DNA from 2 places in the Methylobacterium sp. TK26 genome. Region 1 is predicted to be linked to the other one. Evidence: predicted binding sites of a transcription regulator. Region 1 holds the regulator's gene; the other holds the start of a gene.
What was found. Region 1 encodes PhoB, which activates phosphate uptake and scavenging genes when phosphate is short. Its sites were predicted from a motif close to TGTCATNNANCTGTCAT; they were not measured.
Positions count from the first base shown of each region.

Region 2: the regulator PhoB is predicted to act here: its motif matches at 2,683-2,699, upstream of ACXJ1Y_RS06935 (inorganic phosphate transporter).

Region 1 is NZ_CM143965.1:1,583,608-1,587,851, forward strand. It holds gene pstA (phosphate ABC transporter permease PstA) at 1-541, shown strand, start outside; gene pstB (phosphate ABC transporter ATP-binding protein PstB) at 596-1,393, shown strand; gene phoU (phosphate signaling complex protein PhoU) at 1,425-2,138, shown strand; gene phoB (phosphate regulon transcriptional regulator PhoB) at 2,250-2,945, shown strand; gene ACXJ1Y_RS07730 (protein-disulfide reductase DsbD family protein) at 2,950-4,244, opposite strand, start outside.
Region 2 is NZ_CM143965.1:1,408,849-1,413,092, reverse strand. It holds gene ACXJ1Y_RS06940 (CorA family divalent cation transporter) at 1-1,004, opposite strand, end outside; gene ACXJ1Y_RS06935 (inorganic phosphate transporter) at 1,010-2,638, opposite strand; gene ACXJ1Y_RS06930 (cobalamin B12-binding domain-containing protein) at 3,011-3,709, shown strand; gene ACXJ1Y_RS06925 (DUF6894 family protein) at 3,784-4,029, shown strand; gene ACXJ1Y_RS06920 (Crp/Fnr family transcriptional regulator) at 4,032-4,244, shown strand, end outside.

The DNA.
Region 1 (4,244 bases):
GGACATCATCCGCTTCCTGAACGACGTGCTGCTCTCGGCGCCGTCCATCCTGATCGGCCTGTTCGTCTACACCCTGATGGTGCGGCCGATGGGGACCTATTCCGGTTGGGCCGGCGGCGTCGCCCTGGCGATCATCGCGGTGCCGGTGATCGTGCGCACCACGGAGGACATGCTGCGCCTCGTGCCCGGCACCCTGCGCGAGGCCGGCGCGGCGCTGGGCGCCCCGCCCTCCAAGGTCATCACCTCGGTGACGTGGCGGGCCGCCTCCTCCGGCATCGTGACGGGCATCATCCTGGCGCTGGCCCGCATCGCGGGCGAGACCGCGCCACTGCTCTTCACCGCGCTCAACAACAATTCCTGGTTCTCCCCCAACCTGATGGGCGGCGTCGCGAACCTTCCGGTGATGATCTACCAGTTCGCCCTCTCGCCCTATCCGAACTGGCAGGGCCTCGCCTGGGCTGGCGCCCTGCTGATCACCACGACCATCCTGGCCCTGTCGATCATCGCCCGCCTGGTGATCAAGCCTCAGAACGCCCGCTGAGGGCGTGACGTCCGAACCCATCACGAGGACATGACGATGAACGCCGCCTCCGCGATGCCGACCGGGGACCTCAGCCGTGGCAATCCCGCCGCCGACAGGGCCGTCCGCATCGCCGTCAAGAACCTCAACTTCTATTACGGTTCGTTCCACGGCCTGAAGAACGTCAACCTCAACTTCTACGACCGGAAGGTCACGGCGCTGATCGGCCCCTCGGGCTGCGGGAAGTCGACCCTGCTGCGCTGCTTCAACCGCATCTACAGCCTCTACCCGGAGCAGCGCGCCGAGGGTGAGATCCTCCTCGACGGGCGCAACGTCCTCGATTCGAACGTCGACCTGAACGAACTGCGCTCGCGCATCGGCATGGTGTTTCAGAAGCCGACGCCCTTCCCGATGTCGATCTACGACAACGTCGCCTTCGGCCTGCGCCTCTACGAGAAGCTGCCCAAGGCCGAACTCGACGTCCGCGTCGAGGAATCGCTGCGCAAGTCCGCCCTGTGGGACGAGGTGAAGGACAAGCTCCGGCAGCCCGGCACCGGCCTCTCCGGCGGCCAGCAGCAGCGCCTCTGCATCGCCCGCACCGTGGCGCAGAAGCCGGAGGTGATCCTGTTCGACGAGCCGACCTCGGCCCTCGACCCGATCTCCACGGGCCGCATCGAGGAGCTGATGGAGCAGCTGCGCGACGAGTTCACTATCGTGATCGTCACGCACAACATGCAGCAGGCCGCCCGCATCTCGCAGTACACGGCGTTCATGTATCTCGGCGAGCTGGTCGAGTTCGGCCAGACCGACAAGATCTTCATGAACCCGAACGAGCGTAAGACGCAGGACTACATCACCGGCCGCTTCGGCTGAGCCACCGACCAAGAACCGCAGAGGTCTCGCCATGCCCGGCCACATCGTCACGTCCTACGACACGGACTTGGAAGACCTGCGCCGCTCGATCTCGGAGATGGGCGGCGTCGCGGAGAAGATGACCGGCGAGGCGACCCTCGCCCTCGCCCGGCAGGACGAGGCCCTGGCCCAGACCGTCATCATCGCCGACAAGCGCCTCGACACCCTCCAGCGCGAGATCGAGGAGAAGGCCGTCCTGCTCATCGCCCGGCGCCAGCCGCTGGCGGTGGACCTGCGCGAGACCATCTCGGCGATCCGCGTCTCGGGCGATCTGGAGCGGATCGGCGACCTCGCCAAGAACGTCGCCAAGCGCGTCACGGCCATCGCCGACCAGTCGCCCGCCCAGAAGATCGTGCTCGGCGTGCGCCACATGAGCGACTTGGCCGAGGGGCAGCTCAAGGACGTGCTCGACGCCTATGCCAGCCGCGACACCAAGGCGGCGCATGACGTGTGGGAGCGCGACGGCGAAATCGACGCCCTCTACAATTCCCTGTTCCGCGAACTCCTGACCTACATGATGGAGGATCCGCGCAACATCTCGTTCTGCACGCATTTGCTGTTCTGCGCCAAGAACGTCGAGCGGATCGGCGATCACACCACCAACATCGCCGAGACGATCCATTACCTCGCCACGGGCGAGATCTTCATGGGCGACCGGCCGAAGAACGACGCCTCCAACTACGCGACCGTCACCCCCGGCGCGTGAACCATCGCCGTCATCGCCTCCCCGGCGGTGACGGCTCCGGCGTATCAGCGTTGCCCGCAACCCTCGGTCGAGCCCGGCCGGGGGGAACGGGCGTGGAATGGACTCCCGAGCATGCGTGTCCTGATCGTCGAGGACGAAGAGGCGCTCACCACCCTCCTGCGGTACAATCTCGAAGCAGAGGGCTTCAGCGTCGATGCCGCCGCGCGCGGCGACGACGCCGAACTGCTCCTCGCCGAGCGCACGCCGGACCTCGTCCTCCTCGACTGGATGCTGCCGGGCCTGTCCGGCATCGAACTGTGCCGCCGCATCCGCGCCCGGCGCGAGACCGAGCGCATGCCGGTCATCATGCTCACCGCCCGGGGCGAGGAAGGGGACCGCGTGCGCGGCCTCGGCACGGGGGCGGACGATTACATCGTCAAGCCGTTCTCCGTGCCGGAACTCCTCGCCCGCGTCCGGGCCCTGCTGCGCCGGGCCAAGCCCGCCCATGTGGCGGACCGGTTGGCGGCGGGGGACATCGAGCTCGACCGCACCGGCCACCGGGTCCGGCGCGGGGGCGCCGAGTTGCATCTCGGGCCGACCGAGTTCCGCCTGCTGGAATTCCTGATGCTCAGCCCCGGCCGGGTCTTCTCCCGCGAGCAATTGCTCGACGGGGTTTGGGGGCACGACGTCTACATCGACGAGCGCACCGTGGACGTGCATGTCGGCCGCCTGCGCAAGGCGCTGAACGGCCCGCGCCAGACCGACCCGATCCGCACCGTGCGCGGCTCGGGCTACGCCTTCGACGAGACCTTCTCGCTGGAGCCGTGAGGCGTCAGCGCGCCTCGGCCGTGCGGTCGGGGATCGCGGCCAGCGCCTCCAGCACCGTGCCCTCGGTGAGGATCTGCGGCAGGATCGTGGGGTCGCCGCCGCCCGCGTAGAGCAGGTAGAGCGGCACGCCGCTGCGGCCGTGGCGTTCAAGCAAGCGGGTGATCTCGGGGTTCTGGTTGGTCCAGTCGCCCTTCAGGTAGGTCACGCCCTTCGCCCGCATCGCCGCCTGCACGGACGGCCGCGAGAGCGAGGTGGTCTCGTTGACGGCGCAGGTGATGCACCACGCCGCCGTCAGGTTCACGAAGACCGGCCGCCGCGCATCCCGCAGGGCGTCGAGGCGGGCTTGGCTGTAGGGCTCGGTGCCCTCCGCGGCGGCCTGCGCCGCCGGCACCGCCCGCTGCTGCGCGAGCCCTAAGCCGAGCATCGCCACGGCGATGAGGGCGAGGCCCGCGAGGCCCTGGAAGATCCGCTCCCCGAGGGCCGTCGCGCCCCGGCTGCGCTCCCAGGCCCAGGCGGCGAAGCCCACCAGCACCACGCCGATCAGGGCCGCGAACAGCCCCCGCGCATCGACCTGCTGCGCCAGCACCCAGATCAGCCACGCCGCCGTGGCGTAGACCGGGAAGGCCAGCGCCTGCTTCAGCGTCTCCATCCACGCGCCGGGGCGGGGCAGCACCCGCACGGCGCCGGGCCACAGGGTGAGGGCCAGGAAGGGCAGGGAGAGGCCGAGGCCCAGGGCCGCGAACACGGCGAGCGCCACGGCGGGCCCCTGCGTCAGGGCGAAGCCCACCGCCGCGCCCATGAACGGCGCGGTACAGGGGGTGGCGACGAGGGTCGCGAGGACGCCCGTGAAGAACGAGCCCGGCAGCCCCGAACGCCGCGCGAGCCCGTCGCCGAGGCCGGTGAAGCGTCCCCCGAGGCTGAACACCCCCGACAGGCTCAGGCCCACCGCGACGAGGAGATAGGCGAGCCCCGCCACGACCGGCGGCGATTGCAACTGGAAGCCCCAGCCGAGGCTCGCCCCGCCGCCCTTCAGGCCGATCAACAGCCCGGCGAGGGCGAGGAAGCTCGCGAGCACCCCGGCCGTGTAGGCGAGGCCGTGCAGGCGCACGCGGGTCCGGCTCTCGCCCGATTGGCGCACGAGGCCGAGCACCTTGATCGAGAGAACGGGGAAGACGCAGGGCATCAGGTTGAGGATCAGCCCGCCGAGGAGGGCGAGGCCGATGGCCGCGAGCAGGGTCGGCTGGTCCGCCGCCGGGACGGGCGGGACGCCGGCCGCCGCCGGGGGGGCGACGGCGGTGG
Region 2 (4,244 bases), 170 kb from region 1:
ATCACGCCGAAGGCCGCGAGCGCGGAGAGGGCGGCGAAGGCCATCGCCACGAAGGAGCCCCCCTCGGCTTCGGTGAGCGGCAGGCTCTTGGTGTTCATGCCGAACAGGCCCGTCACGAGGGTCGGGGGCAGGAACAGGGCGGTCATCACCGACAGGGTGTAGAGCTGCCGGTTCGAGGCCTGCGCAAGGTAGGAGGACAGTTCCTCCTGCATCAGACGGCTGCGGTCGGCCAGCATCATCATGTCCCGGTCGAGGGCATCGAGGCGTTGCGCGATCCGCGCGGCCGCAGCGGTCGCGGCGGGCGGAACGTCTTCGTCGGCGGTTTCGAGGCGGTGGAAGACGGCCCGCAGGCCGAGCAATTGCCGGTGAAGCCGCACGGCATCCCGCCGGATCGGCCCGAGCCTGCGGCGCTCGCCGCGCACGCGCTCGTCGAGGATGTGATCCTCGATCTCATCGAGTTCGTCCGCCAGGCGGCTGCCCGTCCCGACCATGGCGGTGATGACGTGATCGACGATCCCCTCCAACAGGTGGACCGGCGCGAGGATGCAATGCCCCTGGGCCGCCGCGTCCCGGGCGAGATCCGGACCGAGCACGGGATGGCGGCGGCCGCTGGCGAGGAGCCGAGGCCCCATCACGAAGTGCAGCCGCCCGCCCGCATCGACGGTGCGGCCCTCGCCGGCCTCGCGGACGAGATCGGCGACCACGCCGCCGATGTGACCCGCCTCGACGACGATGCGCTGGTGCGGATCGCTCGCGAAGGAAGCCGCCGCGAGATGCGGCGGGCCGAGGCGCCCCTCCGCGACCAGGGCCGGCAGGCGCGCGTCGTTCAGGTTGAAGTGCAGCCAGGTGAAGCCTTCGCCGAAGCCTCCCGGATGGAGCGGCGGCGCCTCGCTGTCCACGGGATGCCCCCGTCCGGTGTCATCGAACCGCATCGCCCAGAGCAGCCCCGGCAGGGGCGGCTCGTCGCAGAGGCGGCGGGGAGCCGCGCCGGCCAGGGCCTCCATGACCGTCAAAAGACGTGGCGGAGGATGAAGAACAGCGTGCCGGCGATGAGGATGGCGGCCGGCAGCGTCGTCACCCAGGCGAGCGCCATGTTGCGCACGGTGGCGACCTGCAATCCGGAGCCGTTGGCGGCCATCGTCCCCGCGACGCCGGAGGACAGGATGTGCGTGGTGGAGACCGGCAGGCCGTAGAGCTCGGCGAGCCCGATCGTGCCCGCCGCGACGATCTCGGCGGACGCGCCCTGCGCGTAGGTGAGGTGGGTCTTGCCGATCCGCTCGCCGACGGTGACGACGATGCGCTTCCAGCCGACCATCGTGCCGAGGCCCAGCGCCAGGGCGACGCAGACCTTCACCCAATCGGGGATGTAGCGCGTCCCGGCGTTGAGGAGGTCGGTGTAGCCCTTGAGGGTCTTGGTCTCGGCCTCCGAGAAGCTGGCGCCGGTCTTCGGCAGCAGGCGGATCGCGTCCGAGGCGAGGTACATGTCGTTGCGGATGTTGGAGGTCGCCGCCGCCGGGACCTGCCGGATCGAGCCGTAGCCCTGCACGGCCTTGGCGATGTCGGTGGAGAGGGCGGCCAGCGCCGCGTAGACCGGCGGTGTGTCCAGTTCCTTGGCCTTCAGGGCGTCGCTGACGACCTTGCGGGCTTGGGCCGGATCCGGCTGGGCCGCGCCGTTCGCCCGTGGCGCGAAGACGCCGCTCGCGGCCTGCGAGGATTGCACGAAGGCCGGCGTGGCGTCGGCGGTCATGGTGCGGTTCAGGGCGTAGGCGGTCGGGGCGGCGCCGATCAGGATCAGCATGATGAGGCCCATGCCCTTCTGCCCGTCGTTGCCGCCGTGGAAGAAGGAGACCAGCGTGCAGGTCAGGATCAGCAAGCTGCGGATCCACAGGGGCGGCGGGGCATCGCCCTTGGGCGCCTCGTAGAGGTCCTTGCGCCGCACCGTGAACTTCAGGGCCAGCAGCAGCAGTGCGGCCAGCACGAAGCCGCAGACCGGGCTGAAGGCGAGCGCCTTGAACACCCCGAACGCTTGGTTCCAATCGACGCCGGAGGTGCCGTCCTGCCCGCCCATGAGCTGGTTGGCGAGGCCGACACCGAGCACCGAGCCGATCAGCGCGTGGGACGAGGAGTTCGGCAGGCCGAGGGTCCAGGTGCCGAGGTTCCAGATGATCGCCGCGAGGAGCAGGGCGAAGATCATCGCGTAGCCCGCCCCCGAGCCGACCTGGAGGATCAACTCCACCGGAAGGAGCGTGACGATGGCGTAGGCCACCGCGCCCGAGGAAAGCATCACGCCGAGGAAGTTGAACGTCCCCGACCAGATCACCGCGACGAGGGGCGGCATGGAGTGGGTGTAGATGACCGTGGCGACCGCGTTGGCCGTGTCGTGGAAGCCGTTCACGAACTCGAAGCCCAGGGCGATCAGCAGGGCGAGGCCCAGCAGGGCGAAGGCGCCGTAGGCAAGCGGCGCCTCGCCGACCGCGCTCATGTCGGTGATCAGGCTGACGACCGCGTAGGCCAATCCCGCCACGAGGACGAGCAGGAAGGCGATCACGCCCCCCGGATGCATGCCGTGGTCGAGTCGAGACTTGCCCGCAGGCGAAGGTCCAACCGCTCCGCTCGGAGCAAGGGCGGCGTCGGCCATGGAAACCTCAAAAATCACGGTTGCCAAGGGATTAAAGTCGGACGGTGACGCTTGGGTGACGCGCTGTGGACAGCATCGCAGTGCCGTTCCGCTGGACAGGCCGATCACAGCCCGACCGGGACGATGCGTTGATTGCTCACCGCCAGGCCATCCGCACCCGCATGAGGGGCGCTTGATTTTTATCAATGCGCCTAATCCCAGGATCCGGCACTAATATCTCCGATTCATACGCCAGTTTTAGCAGATGATAGCCGGAGACAAGGATTGTCATCTAGACATGGCGTAGCAAGAGTATGCAGAGTTCCGGAAGAATCGCAGGAATGGGTGAACCGTCCCGTTCCCGGCCGATCGAGGACGATCCTCTCGGGCCTCATGGACCGCGATATCCTGCCGACGCTGCGCGGCCTCCATCGCGAACAGCTCCAGGTAGCCGATCAGGATTCCCGCAAGCTGGCGAGGCTCCTGCTCGATGATCCCGCTCGTTTCCGGGCGGAGGTCACGCGGCAGACGCTGCGCGGGACCCCTTGGCCCGTCCTCGCCGCGGAGATGCTGGCTCCGGTGGCGCGCGATCTTGGCGTGATGTGGGAGGAGGACCTCTGTGACTTCCTCGACGTGACGGAGGCGATGGGCCGACTCCAGTCCGTCCTGCGGGATGCGATCGGGCCCCAGGTCGGGCGCGGCGGAGCACGGCCCGGCAGCAGCATCCTCCTCGCCGGGGCGCCGGGGGAAACCCACACCTACGGCCTCTGCCACGTCGCCGGGCTGCTCCGCGATGCGGGCTGGACGACGACGATGGTCGCGGGAACCGGCCGCGATCCCCTGGCGGCCCTCGCGGCGGCGCTCGCCACGGGCTGGTACGACGTCCTCGGCCTCTCCCTGGCCAGCGACGCCCATTCGCCCGCCCTGCGGCGGGCGATGCCGGTGATCCGCCGGGCTTCGCGCAATCCCGCCTTGCGCGTCGTCGTCGGAGGCGCCCTCGTCGCCCGGGGCGGAGCGGAGCCCGGCCTGTGGGGCGCCGACGCCTGCCTCACCGACCCTGCCCTGCTGTCGCCGGTGCAACCGGCCGTGTGAATGGCCCCGGCCGACCTGCAACCATTCCGGTCATGCCCGGTTGGCCCGGACCATCACGCCCCGAGACCGTCGCCTTGGCCCGCTACTTCTTCGAAATCGAGAATGGCGGCCTGCACAGGGACGATACGGGCGCGGAATGCCGCGACCTCGACGAGGTCCGGGCCATCGCCGTGCGGACGCTCACGGGCATCGCGGCGGAAGAGGCCGTCCTCCACGACCGGCATACGATCGCGGTCGCCGTCCGCGATGCGGCCGGGGCCTCCGTCCTCGATGTGACCCTGACCTTGACGGCCGCGTGGTCGCGCCGGGCTGAGGCGTAGCCGTGGCGGGATCCCACCCCCAGACCCTGACGCCCCTCCTCCGCAAGCTCGACAGCGTCATCCGCCTCGACGACGAGGAGCGGCGGGCCGTGCTCGCTCTGCCGCACACGATCCGGCAGGTCGGCCCCCATGAAGACGTCGCCACGGTCGGGGAACGGGCCGCCCATTGCTGCCTCGTGCTGGAGGGCTGGGCCCATCGCTACGGCTACACCGTG